Regions from separate parts of the Mesorhizobium sp. M1403 genome, predicted to be linked through region 1. Evidence: riboswitches for the same ligand, from Rfam matches in the RefSeq annotation. Region 1 holds a riboswitch; each other region holds the start of a gene.
What was found. A riboswitch is a leader RNA that binds a small molecule or an ion and turns the genes downstream of it on or off. The one in region 1 is predicted to bind cobalamin.
Positions count from the first base shown of each region.

Region 2: linked by a shared signal. The riboswitch ahead of metE (5-methyltetrahydropteroyltriglutamate--homocysteine S-methyltransferase) and the one ahead of NKH01_RS00620 (DUF1636 family protein) in region 1 are both predicted to bind cobalamin.
Region 3: linked by a shared signal. The riboswitch ahead of NKH01_RS14910 (ABC transporter ATP-binding protein) and the one ahead of NKH01_RS00620 (DUF1636 family protein) in region 1 are both predicted to bind cobalamin.

Region 1 is NZ_JAMYKY010000001.1:115,037-118,308, reverse strand. Features, by position in the region: gene NKH01_RS00625 (winged helix-turn-helix domain-containing protein) at 25-1,224, shown strand; cobalamin riboswitch at 1,254-1,457, shown strand; gene NKH01_RS00620 (DUF1636 family protein) at 1,496-1,930, shown strand; gene cobW (cobalamin biosynthesis protein CobW) at 1,927-2,979, shown strand; gene NKH01_RS00610 (cobaltochelatase subunit CobN) at 2,998-3,272, shown strand, end outside.
Region 2 is NZ_JAMYKY010000020.1:99,288-102,559, reverse strand. Features, by position in the region: gene metE (5-methyltetrahydropteroyltriglutamate--homocysteine S-methyltransferase) at 1-1,504, opposite strand, end outside; cobalamin riboswitch at 1,600-1,800, opposite strand; gene NKH01_RS26110 (hypothetical protein) at 2,477-2,608, shown strand; gene NKH01_RS26105 (helix-turn-helix transcriptional regulator) at 2,926-3,272, opposite strand, start outside.
Region 3 is NZ_JAMYKY010000007.1:138,549-141,820, reverse strand. Features, by position in the region: gene NKH01_RS14915 (GNAT family N-acetyltransferase) at 1-544, opposite strand, end outside; gene NKH01_RS14910 (ABC transporter ATP-binding protein) at 561-1,358, opposite strand; cobalamin riboswitch at 1,451-1,655, opposite strand; gene NKH01_RS14905 (efflux RND transporter periplasmic adaptor subunit) at 1,995-3,128, shown strand; gene NKH01_RS14900 (FAD-dependent monooxygenase) at 3,125-3,272, shown strand, end outside.

The DNA.
Region 1 (3,272 bases):
TAACATCGTCCGGATACCGCCTTCATGAAGGAAAAAATCTCGCTTGCCCTGGCCCGTCGCATTGCGCTTGCGGCACAGGGATTCAATGACCCGCGCCCCAGCGGCACGCCTGACCGCCGGCATCTGGCCCGGGTGCTTGCCCGTACCGGCCTGCTGCAGATCGATTCCGTCAGCGCCGTGGTTCGCGCCCATTATATGCCGCTCTATTCGCGGCTTGGCCCCTACAAGCTGGCGCTGCTCGACGACGCCGCGGTGACACACAAGCGCATGGTCTTCGAATATTGGGCGCATGAAGCCTCGTTCCTGCCCGTCGAGACCTATCCGCTGATGCGCTGGCGCATGCAGCGGGCCGAGCGCGGCGAGGAAATGTACAGCGGACTGGCAAAATGGGGCCGCGAGCACGCCGCCTACATTGAGGACATCTATCGCGAGGTCGCTGAACGAGGCCCGATCGCGGCGTCGGCTTTCGAAGGCCAGAAGGGCTCGGGCGGCTGGTGGGGCTGGAGCCATGCCAAGCATGCCTTCGAATGGCTGTTCTGGGCGGGCCGCATCACCACGGCGCACCGGCGTGGTTTCGAGCGGTTCTACGATCTGCCGGAGCGCGTGCTGCCGCCAACGGTACTCGCTTTGCCAGTTCCGTCCCCCGCGGACGCCCACCGCGAACTGCTGCGCATCTCCGCCCGCGCCCATGGCGTCGCCACGGCGGGCGATCTGCGCGACTATTTCCGCCTCTCGCCCGCCGACATCAAGGGCCGCATCGAGGAACTGGTCGAGGCTGGCGACCTGTTGCCGGTGAGCGTCGAAGGCTGGAGCAAAACAGCCTATCTCCACAAGGACGCCCGTTTGCCGCGCAGGATCGAGGCGCGCGCCTTGCTTGCGCCGTTCGATCCCGTCGTCTTCGAGCGGTCGCGCACCGAGCGGTTGTTCGACTTCCACTACCGCATCGAGATCTACACGCCGGCCGAAAAGCGCCAGTATGGCTATTATGTGCTGCCGTTCCTGCTCGGCGACAGCATCGTCGGGCGCGTCGACCTCAGGGCCGACCGCCCGGCCGGCGTATTGCGCGTCCATGCCGCCTATTCGGAGCCCGGCGCCCCGCCGCAAACTGCCGCCGCCCTTTTCGAGGAATTGAAGCAGATGCAGGGTTGGCTCGGGCTCGAGCGCATCGAGGTGACGGCTGCCGGCGACCTCGGCCAGCCGCTCGCAGATATCGCCGCGTCATAGACGTGCGTTGACACGACTGCCTTCACAAGCCTAAATCCGTTCCAGACGGTCCCCTGCCCGCAACGGCAAGGGCCAAGAGGGAATGCGGTGCGAAATCTCGATTTCAAATCCGCGGCTGTCCCCGCAACTGTAAGCGACGAGCCAAGGCCGAAAACCACTGGGATATTCCCGGGAAGGCGGCACCCAGGCGATGACCCGCGAGCCAGGAGACCTGCCGTCTAGGACATAAGAATCCGATCGCCTGGCGGGTTTTCCGGGCAAGGAGCCTGATTTGGAACGCGACAGCAGTTTTCCGGCTGAGACAGCGGATTTATTGTCCGGCCATGGTGATTCCCCGGCCGGCGTCACCGTCATCGTCTGCTCGTCCTGCCGTGACGAGACCGGTTCGGACGCTCATCCCCGCGCCGGCGAACTGCTCGCCGAGGACACGCGCCGCGCCGCTTCCAGCGAAAACATTAAAATCCGCACCGTCGAATGCCTCGGCAATTGCAAGCGCCGGCTCAGCGCCGCGATGCTGCGCGACGGCTGCTGGAGCTATGTCTTCGGCGACCTGACCACGACCAGCGGCACCGATCTGGTGACGGGGGCAAAGCTGTTCGCTACTTCGACGGACGGCCTCATTCCGTGGCGCGGCCGTCCCGATTGCCTGAAGCGCGGCTTGGTTGCCCGCATCCCTCCCCTCGACCTTTTGAAGGACTTGATATGACTTCCCCAGATTCGGCCGCCAACGTTTCGCGCGTCCCCTGCACCGTCGTCACCGGCTTTCTCGGCGCCGGCAAGACGACGCTGATCCGCCATTTGCTCGAAAACGCCAAAGGCAAGCGCCTGGCCATCATCGTCAACGAGTTCGGCGATATCGGCATCGACGGCGAGATCCTGAAGGGCTGCGGCATCGACACTTGCCCCGAGGAAAACATCGTCGAGCTGGCCAATGGCTGCATCTGCTGCACTGTCGCCGACGACTTTGTCCCCGCGCTCGACCAGATCCTGTCGCTGACGCCGAAGGTCGACTACATCCTGATCGAGACGTCCGGGCTGGCCCTGCCCAAGCCGCTGGTCCAGGCCTTCCAGTGGCCGTCGGTGAAAAGCCGCGTCACGGTCGATGGCGTCATCGCCGTCGTCGACGGGCCGGCGCTGGCTGATGGCCGCGTTGCCAACGACATGGACGCCCTGCAGGCGCAGCGCGCGCAGGACGAGACGCTCGACCATGACGATCCTGTCGAGGAGGTGTTCGAAGACCAGCTCGCTTGTGCCGACCTGATCATCCTGTCGAAGAGCGACCTGCTGGACGCAGCCGGCGCGGCGCGCGCCAATGCCGTCATCGGCAAGCATGTTGCGCGGGCGGTGAAGATCGTGCCGACCTCGCAAGGCAAGGTCGATCCGTCGGTGCTGCTCGGCCTTGGTCTCGCCGTCGAGGACGACATCGAGAACCGCAAGACCCATCACGACGACGAGCTCGACCACGAACATGACGACTTTGACTCGTTCGTCATCGACATTGCGTCGGTGTCCAACCCGGACGAGCTGGCACAACGCGTCGCCACGGCGGCGGAGGAAGAAAACGTATTGCGCGTCAAGGGTTTCGTCGACGTCGGCGGCAAGCCGATGCGGCTCTTGCTGCAGGCCGTCGGTCCGCGCGTCAACCACTATTACGACCGCGCCTGGACCGCTGAAGACGATCGCCGCTCGCGCCTCGTCGTCATCGGCCTGAAAGGGCTGAACCGCCCGGCGATCGAGCGTATCCTCGCCGGCTGATCCCAGGTACGAGCCGCGATGCACATCCTCACCACCACATCCGCCTCGCTCGACGATCTCGCCGAGCCTGTCGATCTCAGGCAAACGCCTGCGGATGTCGTGGCGCTGTCCTTCACCGACAGCGACCTCGCCGGGCTGGCGGCGGCGTGGAAGGCAGATGCGGACCGCCTGCCGTCGATGCGGCTCGCCGCCTTGCGCGACCTGCGCCACCCGATGTCCGTCGACCTCTGGATCGACAGCGTCGCCCGCCACGCCAAGGTCGTCCTGGTCCGCATCCTCGGCGGTTACGACTG
Region 2 (3,272 bases), on a different contig from region 1:
TCTCTTCCTGCCAGCAAATTGCAGCCTCGATCTCCTTCTTCAGGAAGGTCTCGTAGTCGACATGGCTCAGCTGGCCGTTCGCATGAGCGGCCCGCGCCCTGCGTACCTGCGGCGTCTGCGGGAAGGACCCGATGGTCGTCGTCGGGAACGGCGGCAGCCCGAGCGTGCCGGCCTGGACTCTGGAGCGCTCGGCAAAAGCGCTCTCTCGTCGCTTCATGCTGTCGTCAATGCTGGCGATCCGCCCCTCAACCAGCGGGTCATGGATCTTCGTGGATGTCACGCGAATGGCGGCAGCCTCGGCAGACGCTTTCAACGCGCCTGCCACCGCATCCCTGCCTTGGGACAGGGCCCGGGCAAGCAACACCAACTCGTCGGTCTTCTGGGCCGCGAAGGCGAGCCACGACCTGATGTCCGCGTCGAGTTCCGTCTCCATGCGGAGGTCGATCGGCACATGCAGCATCGAGCAAGAAGGCGCGATCTCGACGCGGTCCAAGGGCCAGCCGGCGACGATCGGTTTGATGCGGTCGAGAATGGCGGGCAGGTTCGCACGCCAGACGTTGCGGCCATCGATCAAGCCAAGCGAGAGCACCAGATCCTTCGGTGCGAGCCGACCCACCGTTTCCAGCTGTTCGGGAGCGCGCACGAGATCAATATGCAGCCCGGCCAGGGGCAGAGAAACCGCGGTTTCGAGATTGTCTCCCAGCGGCCCGAAATAGGTAGCCAGCATGATCTTCAGCTCGGGCGCGGCTTTCGACAGCTGGCCATAGGCGAATTCGAACGCAGCTCGTTCGTTCGGGTTCAGATCGAGGACAAGCGCTGGCTCATCGATCTGCACCCAGTCGGCTCCAGACAGCTTCAGCCTCTGCAGGAGTTGCTCGTAGACGGGCAGCAGCCGCGGCAGGAGCGCGATGGGATCGAATCCTTCGGCAGGCGATTTCGCCAGCTTGAGGAAGGTGATCGGTCCAAGGATGACTGGGCGTGTGTGAACGCCGAGAGCTTTAGCCTCGATGAAGTAATCGACCGGTTTCGTCGACGAGAGGGCGAACGTCTGATCATCGTTGAGTTCCGGCACAATGTAGTGATAGTTGGTGTCAAACCACTTGGTCATTTCCATCGCGGTTACATCAGACCGATGAGCCGCCTGCTGGTGACCAGCGTGTCGACAATCCTCCGTCTGACCCTGGTTGCCCCGCGCCATTGCGAAGTAGATGTCAAGTGGAACCTCGCCGCTATTCCAGCCGTAACGGGATGGAACGGCGCCGACCATGGCTGCGGTGTCGAGCACATGGTCGTAGAGCGAGAAGTCGTTCGACGGGATTTTCGACACGCCGCGATCGTGCTGCTCCTCCCAGCTAGCGGCACGGAGCGCCTTCGCGGTCGTGAGAAGGTCGGCAGCGGACGATTTTCCGGACCAGTAGCTTTCAAGCGCGAATTTCAGTTCTCGCCGACGACCGAAGCGGGGCACGCCGAGCGTTGCTACAGGAATTTGCTGAAAGACAGTCATGCCAGACCCCGATGGTTGGGGCGTCGGTCACAAGGAAGGCGCTAGCAGGCCGGCACGAACGCCAGGCTGCAGCGGCCACCGAGACATCCCGCCCGTGGACGTAATTCGCCGTGGCAGGTCTCCTGGCTCGCGGGGTCATAGCCTCTACCCGTCTTCCCAAGGCTATTCGCCTCAGTGACATGAGTGGGGTTGGCTCGCCGCTAACAGTTGCGGGGGCAGCGCCGGCATCGCACCGGCTTCCCTCTTAGCTCCGCTGCGGCAGCGCCGTACGGAGAACCACGACGCGGGAGACAATTACAGCAGTTCGCTTCTTTGTCAACGCCGCATAAAGAAATGTTTATGTCGTTATGTTAAATTTCCGTTGGCATGTTCCAAAGGTCGCCTCGAAAGCGAAAACTGTGGAAGCCTTGAGCGGCCGGTAAATCAAAGCAATGACGCACGGCGCCCTTGTCCAGGAGGATAGGAGTTCGTCGGCTGCCGGCAGCAAACATACCGGCAAGCGCCGTGGTGCTGCTTAGCGCATCATGCGAACCACCTCGGCGTCGAACTTCGGCTCCGAGGTTCCGACCGCTTCGTTGGTGATCTGCTCGCGACCATATTCGGCTCAATGGCGAGGCTGTTGCCCATGTGGAAGCTGTTGGCCGTGATGCCCTCGGTGATACGACACAACGATTTCGAGGGGAGCACCCGAGGCCAGGCGCAGCGGCGTGTTGCGAAGTGATCGAGGCCAATGTCTCGAACTGCTTGTTCGCAGCCCACCGGCTCAAGGTAACCCGCCTTAAACCACCGGGCCAGCTCAAGTCCTGTCCAAATGAGGCCTGAGCGGCAAATCGTCGTGCACGCGCACGGTTTGGCGTTCGATCTTGTGATGCGTCTTGGGCGGGCAATCGCCACGGTGCAGCGCGCAGAAGCGGTCCCCAATTGGGAAGCCGAGGGCGTGAGGGCAAGCCAGCGCCACAGGCGGAAGGAGACTTGGACCTGTTTGCCCTGCTGGACCACAAGTTCGCGACACAGGGCCTCAAGGAGAAGACCAAGAGTGATTATGCGCGGGACCTCGCCAAATTCATCAAAAGCAGCGGGCAGTCAAAGTTCGGCGCCGATTGACATGGAGATAGCCATCGCGGCGGACCGCCCAGGCGGACCGCAAGCCGGAATACAACCGGGTGCAGGCGGCCAAGCTCGTCCACAAGATGGCGTCGGGCACACACCGGCGATGGGAGAGCGGACCGTGGAGTGCAGGAACTTCACGCCTATCCACGCTCCCGTGGACGTGTCCTGCGGCACATCGGCAGCGATATTGAGGAGGCAGTTGAGCTTCTGGTCGAGCACTCTTACCTGCCACTACCTACGCTTAACGTCATCTCGTACTGAAAACGCCCCACGCAAGGTCGAGGTGTAACATGCGCCCTTCGTGGATGGTTCTAAGCTTCCTCGGGCGCGGTCAATCTGTGATAACGGTCGCTTGGAACCTCCATCACCGCGACGCGATCAAGGTTGGCGTATCGCGCTCGGTAGTAACCTTCTTCCTCCACTTCGGCGAAACTACACTGGGGAACGTCAAAGGTCGCAGCTTCCAATCCGAAGAAAGTCGTAGCGGTTTCTTCATCCAAGAAGTTCCACTCATCTTCTCCGTCGTCATATGTGACGCGAACATAGGAGGCCATGCGCACGGCTTCCTGATCACCCATCTCTGCGATGATGGCATCGCATTCTTTCTTCAGCTTTCCTGAAACCTCACCCTTATCCCAGTCATCCAAAGCCCGATAGA
Region 3 (3,272 bases), on a different contig from region 1:
CGGCGAGCTGCGCCTTCCAGTTCGAAACAAGCTTTCCCGCCTCCGCCTCCTTGCCAAAAATCTTGCCCAGCTTTTCGACATCACCATAGAGCAGGTCCATCGAGGCGGCGGGGCGGTTCTGGTCGAGATGGACGCAACTTTCCGTCAGCACCAGCGTCTTGATACCGTGCGGGGCCAGCGTATCGGGCGTCACCTCGCCGCCAGGCTTCATGCCGTAATACCAGCCGGCGAAGAAGAAATCGGGCTCGACGGCGACGAGGTTTTCGAGGGTCGGGTATTTCGGCGCGAGTTCCGGGATCGCGCCCTGCTCGGCCTTGAATTCCGGACCGACCTTATACCATCCGGTGATGCCGGTCAGGCCGACGATCGATGGTTGCAGCCCCAGCGCGAAGGCCATCTCCGCCATGTTCAGATCTTGGATGACGGCGCGCTTCGGCGCGGCGTCGAACGTCAGCGGCGTGCCGCAGCTATCAACGGTTACCGGGAAAGCGAAGGCGGTCTCGGCAAGCAGGAGGGAGGCAAAAGACAGTACGAGGCGTTTCACGGATATTGCTCCTTGGTCAATCGGGATGTGAAGAGGCGCGGTTCGGAACGTCGAAGACCGTGAGTTCGCGGTCTTCGGTGGGATGGCGCAGCCAAAGCACGTCAACGCCAAAAATCTCGCGGATCAACTTCTTGGTCAGCGCCTCGCACGGACTGGCAAGTGCCTGCAGGCGGGCCTCGTTCATCACCGCGACCCTGGTGGCAAATGGCGTGACAAGCGACAGATCATGAAGCACCGCCACGACGGTCATGCCAAACTGCGATACGAGTTCGAGAAGGTCGCTGCGGGCGCGCGGATCGAGATGATTGGTCGGTTCATCGAGGAACAGGATTTTGGGCTCCTGGGCGATGGCGCGCGCCAGCTGGGCGCGTTGCCGCTCGCCACCGGATAGCGAGCCGATCGTGCGGCCGAGCAGCGGCAGCAGGCCGGTTCTGCGAAGTGCTTCAATGACGATGTCGCGTTGCTCGCTCCTCCGACGCAAGCCGGCATGCGGGACGCGCCCAAGCTCGACGTAGTCGATCACGGCAAGCCGCGGATCAGGCTGGTCGGTCTGGCCAACGACCGCCATGTGCAGTGCCCGCTCGGCGGCCGAAAACCTCTCCAGCCGGCGTCCGGAAAATCTCACATCTCCCGCGCTTGGCCGCAGCGTACCGCATAGCATGCGCAGCAGCGTCGTCTTGCCGGCGCCGTTGGGGCCGATGATGGCGAGGCGGTCGCCCGGCGCTATCGAAAGGCTCACCGCGCTGACCAGGCACCGGCCATTCGTCGTCGCGCTCAGTTCACACGCTTCAAGAAGAGGCTGGGAGGCGTCCAACTTACCGTCACTTTCTCAATGGCGACGGAAGGAAGCTGGACGGACCGGCCGACAAGACCGATGTCCACGTCTCCTCCCGGCACACCCCGTCCGGTCAACTCATGCTGATGGCAGGTCTCCTGGCTCGCGGGTCTTTGCGCCATCCTGCCTTCCCAGCCTTGCCGGCCAGTGGCACTTCGGATTTTGCTAACCGCTTACAGTTGCGGGGGCAGCCACGGCCTCGATCCGAAGGATCTCACCGTGTTCCCTTTTCACCCCTTGCCTCGCGACTCGGGGACCATCACCTTTCTACCGTAGATCTCGCCGACCGCGTCGCAATGGCTTTTGATTGGGCTCGCAGGCACCATCATGCCTCTGCTGTCAACACCGGCAGACCTGTGTTCCGGTTTTTCCCTGGATGCCCAATTCGAAGACCTTTCAATGGACCAGCACGGACGAGGTCGGTCGCCAAAACATCGGAAAATTTTCAGAATCCGATCGAGATTTCAGCGCTCGAAAAGCCGAATGAAAGCGTGCTGGTGAACGGGCCTATTGACCCCACGTTTTCGCGAAGGCGCCCGGCGCCGTCTCCAGCCAAGGATCATTGCCGTCTATTGCGCCCGTTCCGGCGCCGGCCGCCACACGGAAGGAGACAACATGACTGCCGCATCCAACAGCAGGTTGAAACGTGGCCTCGTTGGCGTATCGTTCGCGGCGCTCGCCTGCGCCGCCGCCGTCACCTGGTACGCCGCCAAGGGCGAGGCCGCGAGCGCAAGGCCGGATGTGCCGGGACCGAAGCTGGTCAAGGCCGTGAAGGTGAAGCCGGCGCCGCAGGCGGATAGCCGCCTCGCCATCGGCGAGGTCCGCCCGCAACGCGAAAGCGATCTCGGCTTCCGCTTGTCCGGTAAGCTGGTGCAGCGCATGGCCGCGATCGGCCAGACGGTCAGGAAGGACGAGGTGCTCGCCCGCATCGAAGACCAGGATTACCGCAACCGCTTACGCAGCGCCGAGGCCGATGTCGCGGCCGCGCAAGCCGTTCTGGTCGAGGCGCGTGCCGCCGAAGCCCGCCTCGGAGCGCTGCTCGCCAAAGGTTTCACGACGCGCGCCAGCTACGATGCGACGTTGAAGAACCTTCGCTCCGCGCAGGCCAAGCTGGACTCGGCAAGGATCGGCCTGGAGATGGCCAAGGACCAGCTCGCCTATACCGAACTGCATGCGGATTTCGACGGTGTGGTGACGGCGACCGGCGCCGAGGAAGGCCAGCTCGTCACCGTCGGGCAGATGGTCGTGCGCATCGCCGATCCGCAAGCCCGCGACGCCGTCTTCTCGATCGCCGAGGCAGCTTTCTCGAATGTCCGCAGCGCCGGGCATCCGCCGGAGATCATGGTCTCGCTGCTGAGCAACCCGGCGATCTCGACACCCGGCGTCATCCGCGAGGTGTCGCCTGTGGCCGATGCCGTCACCCGTACCTTCCAGGTGAAGGTTTCGCTGGGCAACGCCCCGGATGAAATGCGCTTCGGCAGCAGCGTCGCGGGCCGTGTCAACGAATCCAGCGCGCCTGTCGTGGTGTTGCCGGGAAGTGCGCTGTTCGACAAGGACGGCAAGCCGGCCGTGTGGGTCGTGGGCGCTTCGTCGGCCGTCGAGCTGAAGCCCGTCGTCATTGACCGCTACGAGACCGAGCGCGTCGTCGTCAGCGGCGGCCTGGCCGAAGGCGACGTTGTCGTAACCGCCGGCATTAACCGGCTGCGCGAACACGAAAAGGTTCGCATCGCGGCAGGAGAATCCAGATGAGCCCGTCACAAACGAAAGTCCTGATCGCCGGCGCCGGACCAACCGGGCTGACGCTTGCCCTCTGGCTCACCCGTCTCGGCATGCCGGTCCGCATCCTCGACAAGGCAGCAGGTCCAGGCGAGACATCGCGCGCGCTCGCCGTCC